DNA from 3 places in the Pseudomonas sp. FFPRI_1 genome. Region 3 is predicted to be linked to each of the others. Evidence: riboswitches for the same ligand, from Rfam matches in the RefSeq annotation. Region 3 holds a riboswitch; each other region holds the start of a gene.
What was found. Region 3 has a riboswitch for cobalamin ahead of ACZ5BO_RS13325 (TonB-dependent receptor plug domain-containing protein). Riboswitches for the same ligand answer to the same signal wherever they lie in the genome.
Positions count from the first base shown of each region.

Region 1: another riboswitch for cobalamin. It lies ahead of cobO (cob(I)yrinic acid a,c-diamide adenosyltransferase); the one in region 3 lies ahead of ACZ5BO_RS13325 (TonB-dependent receptor plug domain-containing protein).
Region 2: another riboswitch for cobalamin. It lies ahead of ACZ5BO_RS21855 (CbtB domain-containing protein); the one in region 3 lies ahead of ACZ5BO_RS13325 (TonB-dependent receptor plug domain-containing protein).

Region 1 covers NZ_AP029168.1:5,890,752-5,894,006, reverse strand. Annotated here, with positions in the region: gene ACZ5BO_RS26155 (PQQ-dependent sugar dehydrogenase) at 1-163, opposite strand, end outside; gene ACZ5BO_RS26150 (hypothetical protein) at 234-815, opposite strand; cobalamin riboswitch at 986-1,218, shown strand; gene cobO (cob(I)yrinic acid a,c-diamide adenosyltransferase) at 1,299-1,910, shown strand; gene ACZ5BO_RS26140 (cobyrinate a,c-diamide synthase) at 1,921-3,252, shown strand; gene bluB (5,6-dimethylbenzimidazole synthase) at 3,245-3,255, shown strand, end outside.
Region 2 covers NZ_AP029168.1:4,941,795-4,945,049, forward strand. Annotated here, with positions in the region: gene cobW (cobalamin biosynthesis protein CobW) at 1-1,003, opposite strand, end outside; cobalamin riboswitch at 1,102-1,314, opposite strand; cobalamin riboswitch at 1,411-1,636, shown strand; gene ACZ5BO_RS21855 (CbtB domain-containing protein) at 1,733-1,921, shown strand; gene ACZ5BO_RS21860 (CbtA family protein) at 1,933-2,634, shown strand; gene ACZ5BO_RS21865 (cobalamin biosynthesis protein) at 2,631-3,044, shown strand; gene cobM (precorrin-4 C(11)-methyltransferase) at 3,127-3,255, shown strand, end outside.
Region 3 covers NZ_AP029168.1:2,989,538-2,992,792, reverse strand. Annotated here, with positions in the region: gene ACZ5BO_RS13330 (arginine N-succinyltransferase) at 1-813, shown strand, start outside; cobalamin riboswitch at 1,049-1,249, shown strand; gene ACZ5BO_RS13325 (TonB-dependent receptor plug domain-containing protein) at 1,348-3,255, shown strand, end outside.

The DNA.
Region 1 (3,255 bases), 2.9 Mb from region 3:
CAACGGCCGGGGCAATGTTGACCGTCGGAATCAGCGTCGGATTGGGCTCCGGCAGTTTGGGGGTCGGTCCGGTGCCGTCCGAAACCTGCAGGCTGGAGGTTTCGCCGCAGGCCGTGAGGCTGGCGGCAATGGCGATAAGCAAGGCGTGGCGAGCGTTGAGCATGCGAATTTCCCTATGAGTGCACGGACGTCGTAGTCATAGAGGAGCATAGCCAGTGGATGGTTCCGCCCGATCAGCGTGCTTCCTTGAACAGTACAGCGACCCCGGGGTGATAGTTGCCGGCGTCGTTGCGCAGCTTGCGATAGGCGTAGGGGAAGTACCAGGCCACTGCGCAGCAGTGTTCCTTCTGCAATTCATCCAGCATGTCCTGGAGTTCTTCGGGAGTGGCGCTGTGCTGGGCCTTTTGTGGGGCCACGAACAGGCAGCCGAGCTTCAAGTCGCTGGCGTAGCTGATCTTTTTCGCGTCGCTGGCGATGTCCAGCAGTGCCTGGGTCAGGTGCAGGCTGTTGACCCGTGGCCAGCGTTGGGTGACCTGGAGATAGGCGCGCTCCTCCTTGGTGGCCAGGTACAGGTCGGTGCGGGCATTGCGAGCACCTTCTTCCTGCTGCTTTTTGCTCGGGCTGTGTTCCAGGCTGACCATCTCGGCCATCCAGGCTGCTGCGGAGAGCAGTCCCAGGTTGGCCTGTTCGTCGAACCAGTACGGGGTTTCGTTATCACCGCGAATCGCGTTGTAGCGGTCAATGCAATCGAACCAGCGTTCCAGCATCGGGCGCATAAATTCCAGTTTTGGATTGCTGATGATCATGCCTTGCATCGAACTCACCCCTTATTGTTGTGTGGCTGGACTTCATGTCCGGGAATGTGGCTATTTGATATCACTGCTCTGAGTGTGGCACAAGATTGGCGTCATTTTGTTGATGCAGTGCAGTTTTGTGCGGTGAGCGACAGCCGGCTTTAATTGACGCTCCACCCCCAACCCTCTAACCTTCGCGACTTGTTTCAGGTGCTCTGTGGCCGGTGGCCGACAGAGTGAAACAGGGAAGCCGGTCAGGGCCTGTTCCAGCGATGGAATGGGCGACGATTCCGGCGCTGCCCCCGCAACGGTAGATGAGTCAAGACTGCGTTGGATGCCACTGTGTCGATGACACGGGAAGGCGCGCAGTCCGGCAGCCATGCCCCTCATGAGCCCGGAGACCGGCCTGATCCATCCAACGGCATCACGGTGGGCGATGCCAGGCTGACGCCATCTGTTTGTTTTCCTGCCCGCCGTTCCCCAGCCCCAACGGAGAGCTGCCCCATGAGTGAATCCCCCGATCGTGACGAGCGCCATCTGGCGCGCATGTTGCGCAAAAAAGCCGTGATCGATGAGCGCATTGCCAACGCGCCGAATGAATGCGGGCTACTGCTGGTGCTGACCGGCAATGGCAAAGGCAAGAGCAGTTCGGCCTTCGGCATGCTGGCGCGTTCCATGGGGCATGGCATGCAGTGCGGCGTGGTGCAGTTCATCAAGGGCCGCAACAGCACGGGCGAGGAGTTGTTCTTCCGCCGTTTTCCAGAGCAGGTGCGGTTTCATGTGATGGGCGAAGGCTTTACCTGGGAAACCCAGGATCGCCAGCGGGATATCGCTGCTGCCGAGGCTGCCTGGGCCGTTTCCAGGGAGCTGTTGAGCGACCCGGCCATCGGTCTGGTGGTGCTCGATGAACTGAACATCGCCCTCAAGCACGGCTATCTGGACCTGGATCAGGTGCTCAGTGACCTGCAAGCCCGTCCGCCCATGCAGCACGTGGTGGTAACCGGGCGCGGCGCCAAGCCGGAAATGATCGAGCTGGCCGATACGGTCACCGAAATGGGGGTGGTCAAGCACGCCTTCCAGGCTGGCATCAAGGCGCAGAAAGGTGTCGAGCTGTGAGTGTGAATTCATGACCGACATTCGTCATTGCCCCGCGGTATTGATTGCCGCACCGGCCTCTGGCCAGGGCAAGACCACGGTGACCGCAGCCCTGGCTCGCTTGCACCGTAATCAGGGGCGCAAGGTGCGGGTGTTCAAGTGCGGCCCGGACTTTCTCGATCCGATGATCCTGGAGCGCGCCAGCGGCGCTGCGGTGTACCAGCTGGACATGTGGATGGTTGGCGAGCAGGAAAGCCGGCGCCTGCTCTGGGAGGCTGCAGGCGAGGCCGATCTGATCCTGATCGAAGGCGTCATGGGGCTGTTCGACGGCAGCCCCTCCAGCGCCGACCTGGCCCGGCATTTCGGCGTGCCGGTGCTGGGGGTGATCGACGGCACGGCCATGGCCCAGACCTTTGGCGCCTTGGCCCTGGGATTGGCGCGCTACCAGCCGGACTTGCCGTTCGCCGGAGTGCTGGCCAATCGGGTCGGCACCTTGCGCCACGCACAGTTGCTTGAGGGCAGTCTCACCGAAGGCTTACGTTGGTACGGCGCCTTGTCCCGGGAAACCGGGATCGAGCTGCCGAGTCGTCACCTGGGGCTGGTGCAGGCCAGTGAGCTGAATGACCTGGACCTGCGCCTGGATGCTGCCGCCGAGGCCCTGGCTGGCAGCTGCGAAGTGGCGCTGCCGCCGGCGGTGGCGTTTGCCCCGCCGCTGCCAGCAGCCTGCGAGCCGTTGCTTGCAGGCGTGCGCATCGCTGTGGCGCGGGATGAGGCGTTTGCCTTTACCTACGGCGCGAGCCTGGACCTGTTGCGGGCCATGGGCGCGCAATTGAGCTTTTTCTCGCCGATCCACGATCGGCAATTGCCCGAGGCAGACAGTTTGTACCTGCCGGGTGGCTACCCCGAGCTGCACCATCTGGCGCTGGCGCAGAACACTCCGATGCTGGAGGCCATCCGCGCTCACCATTGTGCAGGCAAGCCATTGCTCGCCGAGTGTGGCGGCATGCTGTACCTGCTGGATGGCCTGACCGACGTCGAGGGCCAGCGTGCGCAGTTGCTCGGCTTGCTGCCCGGTGAGGCGGTGATGCAGAAGCGCCTGGCTGCCCTGGCCCTGCAGGCAGTGGAGCTGCCGGAGGGTAGCTTGCGTGGTCACACCTATCACCATTCGCTGACCAGTACCGAGCTTGAGCCCATAGCCCGGGGCCTGAGCCCCAACGGTGGCCGCGGCGCGGAAGCGGTGTACCGCAACGGGCGGATGACCGCCTCTTATGTGCACTTCTACTTCCCGTCCAATCCGGTGGCGGTGGCGGCGCTGTTCCTGCCCGACGGGGCTGTCGGTGCTGAGGGTGTCGCGGGTGACTGATCA
Region 2 (3,255 bases), 2.0 Mb from region 3:
CCAGGCGCGTGGTGCGGGCCTCATCGGCGCCCCACTTGCGGTCGAAGTGCTTGTCGAAACGGGTGCCCACGCCCTGGATCAACAGGCGCATCGGCTTGTTGGGGATGGCAGCGAACCCCTTGACCCGCAGGATGCCGTGCTTGACCACCAGCTGGGTCAGGGCGTCCAGCAGCAGGCTTTCATCGGCTTGCGGCAGTTCGATGGAGATCGAGTCGAAGGCATCGTGATCATGGTCGTCGTGATCGTCATCGCCGTCGTGGTGATGGTCGTGGTGGCTGTGGCGGCTGTCGATGTGTTCCTCGGAGCCGGCTCCCACGCCCAGCAGCACGTCCAGGGGCAGGCGCCCGCTGCTGGCTTCGATGACCTTGACCGCCGGCGGCAGCTCCTCGGCCACTTCCAGGCGGACCTTGGCCAGGTCTTCGGGGCTGATCAGGTCGGTCTTGTTGAGGATCACCAGGTCGGCGCTGGACAGCTGGTCGGCGAACAGCTCATGCAGGGGCGATTCGTGGTCCAGGTTGGGGTCGAGCTTGCGCTGGGCGTCCACCTGGTCGGGGAAGGCGGCGAAGGTGCCGGCGGCCACCGCCGGGCTGTCGACCACAGTGATCACTGCGTCGACGGTGCAGGCGCTGCGGATTTCCGGCCACTGGAAGGCCTGGACCAGGGGCTTGGGCAGGGCCAGGCCGGAGGTTTCGATGAGGATGTGGTCCAGGTCGCCACGGCGCGCCACCAGTTCACGCATCACCGGGAAGAACTCTTCCTGCACGGTGCAGCACAGGCAGCCGTTGGCCAGCTCGTAGACCCGGCCGCTGGCCTCTTCCTCGGTGCAGCCGATGGAGCACTGCTTGAGGATCTCGCCGTCGATGCCCAGCTCGCCGAATTCGTTGACGATCACTGCAATGCGCCGGCCCTGGGCGTTGTCCAGCATGTGCCGCAGCAAGGTGGTCTTGCCCGAGCCAAGGAAGCCGGTGACGATGGTGACAGGGAGTTTGGCCAGTGTTTTCATCGGATGCCCTTTTGGCAAAGCAGGTGGGCAAACGGGACGAGAGCCGCAGCGCCAGGCGCACGGAGATTTCGCCACCGGATCACCCCGCCCGGTTGTAGTGAGAATCTTGGATCGAGGCAGGTCTCCTGGCTGAGGGCTGGCCGGTCGTTGGCACCGGCGCTTGCTGCGCCTTCCCGCCGGCGTCGTCGACGCTCGTGCAGTGGCCTTGCAGCAATCAAACCCTTCACAGTTGCGGGGGCAGCCGCGGCATCGACCGCGTTCCCTTCTTAGCTTCGACCCCTGGCCGAAGAACCTCGAAGGCGCAAGGCTACGCAGAGCGCGGGAGACGGTCAATCGGCAATGCGCCGACCAGCCGGCACCTGCGCCTGCGTTCATGGCAATTGACGCCCCTGCCCCGCCCATGATTTGCTACGCGCCTTGTTACGGGTGCCCTTCACAGGGTGAAACGGGAAACCGGTGAATCACGTGCTTTACTACAAAGTCGTGACCAGTCCGGTGCTGCCCCCGCAACGGTAAGCGAGCGAAGTGTCGAATCCACTGTGCCAAGGCATGGGAAGGCGACACTTGCCGGCACGGCATGACACTGCCCTGCCCCTCGCAAGCCCGGAGACCGGCCCGCAACACACAGATAACAAACCCGCGGTGGGCGGGCGCTGTTGCAAACCCTGCGTGGCCGTCACGCGGGGTTTTCCTGCGCCGCTCCCCGCCGACACTCCAAAGGGAAGCGCCATGTCGATCATCAGCAGCACCAGCCATACCACCACCAGCACCTCCACCCTGAGCCAGCGCCTGGTGGCCGCCATCGGTGCCTCGATCCTGGGCGCGTGCCTGGTGTACTTCGCCGGTTTCTCCCATATCGAAGCGGTGCACAACGCTGCCCACGATACCCGCCACAGCGCCGCGTTCCCTTGCCACTGAGGCCTGCCGAGATGATCAAGCGTATCGCGCAAACCGCAGGTTTCACCGGGCTGCTGGCCGCCCTGCTGCTGACCCTGCTGCAAAGCTTCTGGGTCGCCCCGTTGATCCTCCAGGCGGAAACCTATGAAAAGGCCCCCGCGGCCGAAGTCCATGAACACGCCGAGGGCGCCATGGCCGGGCATAGCCACGACGCCGAAGCCTGGGAACCGGAAGACGGCTGGCAGCGCGTGCTGTCCACCACCGGCGGCAACCTGGTGGTGGCAGTGGGTTTTGCCCTGATGCTGGCCGGGCTCTACACCCTGCGCGCACCTAACCGCACCTCCCAGGGGCTGCTCTGGGGCCTGGCCGGCTACGCCACCTTCTGCCTGGCGCCCACCCTGGGGCTGCCACCGGAATTGCCGGGCACCGCGGCCGCCGATCTGGTGCAGCGCCAGGTCTGGTGGGTCGGCACCGCCGCCTCCACCGCCGTGGGCATCGCGCTGATCGTGTTCGCCCAGAACTGGCTGCTGAAGATCCTGGGTGCGGCCATCATCGCCGTCCCTCATGTGATCGGCGCGCCACAGCCGGAAGTGCACTCCATGCTGGCTCCCGAAGCCCTGGAAGCGCAGTTCAAGATCGCCTCGCAACTGACCAATGCCGCGTTCTGGCTGGCCCTGGGGCTGATCAGCGCCTGGCTGTTCCGGCGCAAGGGTGCGGCCCCGTACTCGGCATGAGTGATTCAAGCGCAGCGCCGACCCTGGTGGTCGGCCTGGGTTGCCAGAAAGGCTGCCCGGTGACCACGCTGCGCGCCTTGCTCGACCAGGTCCTGGCGGCACACCAGTTGCAGACCGCGCAGGTCTTGGCCCTGGCCAGCATCGACCTCAAGCGCAACGAGCCCGGCCTGCTGCAACTGGCGGAGCAACTGGAACTGCCGCTGACCTGTTTCAGCAGCAGTCAACTCGCCCCCTACGCCCTGCGCCTGAGCCATCGCTCGCAGATCGCCTTCGAGCGTACCGGCTGCTACGGCGTGGCCGAAAGCGCTGCCCTGGCCCTGGCCGAGCACCTGCATCAGCAGCCCGCCAGGCTCTGGGTGCCCCGCCAGAAATACGCCCAGGCCACCCTGGCATTGGCCGCCTGCCGGTAGAATCGCCGATAATCCCCGCCCTCGATCATGAGCAATCTTCATCTGAAGCGGCGCTACCGCCTTTTTTTCACAGGAAACAGCCATGACTGTCTACTTCATCGGTGCCGGTCCCGGCGACCCCGAATTGATCACCGTCAAGGGCCTGCGCCTGATCCAGCGTTGCCCGGTGATCATCTACGCCGGCTCCCTGGTGCCCCAGGCGGTGCTTGAA
Region 3 (3,255 bases):
ATCGAGAAACAGATCCCGACCCTGTTCCTGTGCAACGAGATGACCGGGCAATCCCAGCTCTGCTCGCTGTACCTGCGGCGCGACCAGCGCCAGGGCTACACCGGCCGCCTGCTGTCCACTGCGCGCTTGCTGTTCGTCGCCGAGTACCCTGGCTTGTTCGGCGACAAACTGGTGGCCGAACTGCGCGGCCAGCTCGATGACCAGGGCCGCTCGCCGTTCTGGGACAGCCTGGGCCGGCACTTCTTCAAGATGGGTTTCCAGCAGGCCAGTCGCCTGTCGAGCCTGGGCAGCAAGTCGTTCATCGCCGAACTGATGCCGCGCCAGCCGCTCTACACCTGCCTGCTCAGCCCCCAGGCCCAGGCCGCCATCGGCCAGGCCCACGCCAGCACCGAGCAGGCCCTGAACATCCTGCGTGACGAAGGTTTCAGCCATCAGGGCTGCATCGACATTTTCGACGGCGGGCCGCTGATCGAAGCCGAAGTGGCCAAGGTCCGCAGCGTGCGGGAAAGCCAGGTCCTGCCCCTGCGGGTAGGCAGCCCGGACGACCAGGCGCCGATCTGGCTGATTCACAACCGGCGCCTGGAAAACTGCCGCATCACCGCCGCCCCCGGGCGCCTGGTCTCCGGCAGCCTGCTGGTGGACCGCCTGACCGCCAAGCGCCTGCAACTGCAACCGGGGGACACGGTGCGGGCGGTTTCGCTGCTGGCCTGCCCTGCGCGCCAAGCGACCCAGGCGCAGCTCCACCTGACGCCAGCCACCAGAGGCTGGACCACCCGCAACGCGGCCCTGGTCCAGGATCCGGCATTGCTCTAGCCCCGGGCTCGAACCACGCTCGCAGACACAGGCTGCGCCCAACAACCCCGGCGCTCTCACGGGCCATGGCGCCGCGTCACCCGGGCAGCCGCTCCGCGAGGCGCGCCGCCGGATTGCCACGGCCGCAATCCGCCAGCCCCAGCCACAGCGGCTTGCAGCCGACCGGCGTTCATCCCCGGCCCCCGGCAACACCTGCATGCAAGTGCAACGTTGACGAAGCTGTGGCGCAATGTTCAGATGCCGCCCAGTTTCAGGTGCCTCATGCCGCCGTGCATGAAGTGAAACGGGAAACCGGTGAGCCCTTTGCGGCAAGTCCGGTGCTGCCCCCGCAACGGTAAGCGAGTGCTGCATTCAACAGGCCACTGTACTTGGGTATGGGAAGGCGAATGCAGCGAGCCTCGTGAGCCCGGAGACCGGCCTGAAGCCTGTGTTTGGCAATCCTGCGGTGGGCGGGCATGGGCCGGTATGGTCTCGTGCGCGTGGCCGATACCTTCTCCTGCATGCTTCCCGAAGTCACCTTCGAGAAGACCAAGAATGACCACAATCGATACGTCCCTTGTGCGCACCTGGCGCACCCCTGGCCACTCCCTGAGTGGCGCCTTGCTCGGCTGCCTGTTCAGCCCCCTGCTCCTGGCCGATGACGGTCCCCTCAGACTTGAACAGCAATTTGTTTCCGCGCCATCGGTGGAGTCCACCACCGTCGCCGAAATGGCGAAATTCGGCAGCAAGGTGCAGATCATCGAGCGCCAGCAGATCGAGCGAGCCGGCCCCAGCAGCGACATCACCCGGGTCCTGCAGATGTACGTGCCGGGCCTGTACGTGGCGCCCAAGAACGGCCCCTTCGACTACGGCACCTACTCGCTGCTGGGCGGACGCAACGACGACACCCTGATCCTGCTGGACGGCGTGCGCCTGAACAACCGCCTGTACGGCGGCCTGTACCTGGACACCCTGCCGGCCAACGCCATCGAGCGCATCGAAGTGCTCAAGGGCGGCCAGAGCCTGCTGTTCGGCACCCAGGCGGTGGCCGGGGTGATCAACATCGTCACCCGCAGCCCGCAAACCCGCGAAGCCTCGGGCGAGGTCAACCTGGGCCTGGACAGCTTCATGGGCAGGAGCGGCGATGCCCGGGTGGAACGGATCGTCAGCAACGGCTTCGGCGACCTGGGCCTCTTGGCCTATGTCAGCCACAACGTCTCCGATGGCTACCAGCCGTTTCGCAACAGCGCCTACAGCGCCAGCACCCGGGACAAGAAACGCGCCTATGAGGTGAGCACCTTCGGCGCCAAGGCGATCCAGGGTTTTGCCGACGACTCGCGCCTGGAACTGTTCTACCAGTACAGCGATGCCAACCTGGATTTCGCGCGGGCGGTGAACAACAAGAAGACCACCAACGACCGTATCCAGCAGATCGCCACCGCGACCTTCGAACAGCGCCTGGACGAACGCTTCAGCTACTTCGTCAAGGGCCATGTCAACGACTGGGACACCCGCTACACGCGGATCAACAGCACCGAGACCGGCGCCACCAAGGTGATCAACCACAACGACTACTGGGGCTTCACCGACTGGGGCCTGCAGGCCGAGGGCAAGGCCGAACTGGACGGCGGCCACGTCCTGGTGTTCGGCAGCGACAACCAGTGGTTCAAGGGCCAGGACGATGTGCTCAAGATCGACGACAAACAGGCCCGGGCCAGCGCCCTGTACACCCAGCTGCGCCCGGTGTTCGAGGCCCTGCCCGACTGGCACCCGAGCCTCGGCGTGCGCCACGAGAAGATCAGCGGCGGCGAGAGCGCCACGGTGGGCATGCTCACGTCGTTGTATGAGCTCAACGCTAACTGGCAACTGCGCGGCCAGTACGGCAGCGCCTTCAAGCTGCCCAACGCCGAGCAACTCTACGCCAACGAGGACGACGAAAAGGGCAACCCCGACCTCAAGCCGGAAAAGAGCGTCAATGCCGAGCTGGGCCTGGACTACAAGGGCAGCCTGCTGGCCGGTGAGTTCAACGCCAGCGTCACCGCCTACCGGCGCAAGATCGATGACTTGATTGCCCTCGATGGGATCCACTTCGTCAACGGCGAGGCACAGGTCAGGGTCCGCGGTATCGAAGCCGACGGACGCTGGCAGTTCAGCCCGCAGTGGAACCTCTCGGCGGACCTGACCCGCAACCTGGTGGAGTCGCGCAACGGCGTGACCTTGAGCAACATCCCCGGTTTCTTCGCCCGTTCGCGCCTGGGCTTCGAGTCGCTGGACCGGATGTGGGGCGTGGGCGGCGCGATCCGCTACATCGGCCAGATCGACAGCCCAAAGAAGGTCGACTACGGCCACTACTCGGTGGTGGATGCCGACGCCTACCGCTACCTCGATGGCCCCCAGCGACATCGCCTGAGCCTGCTGGTGGAGAACCTGCTGGACCGCGACTACGCCACCAGCATGACCAGC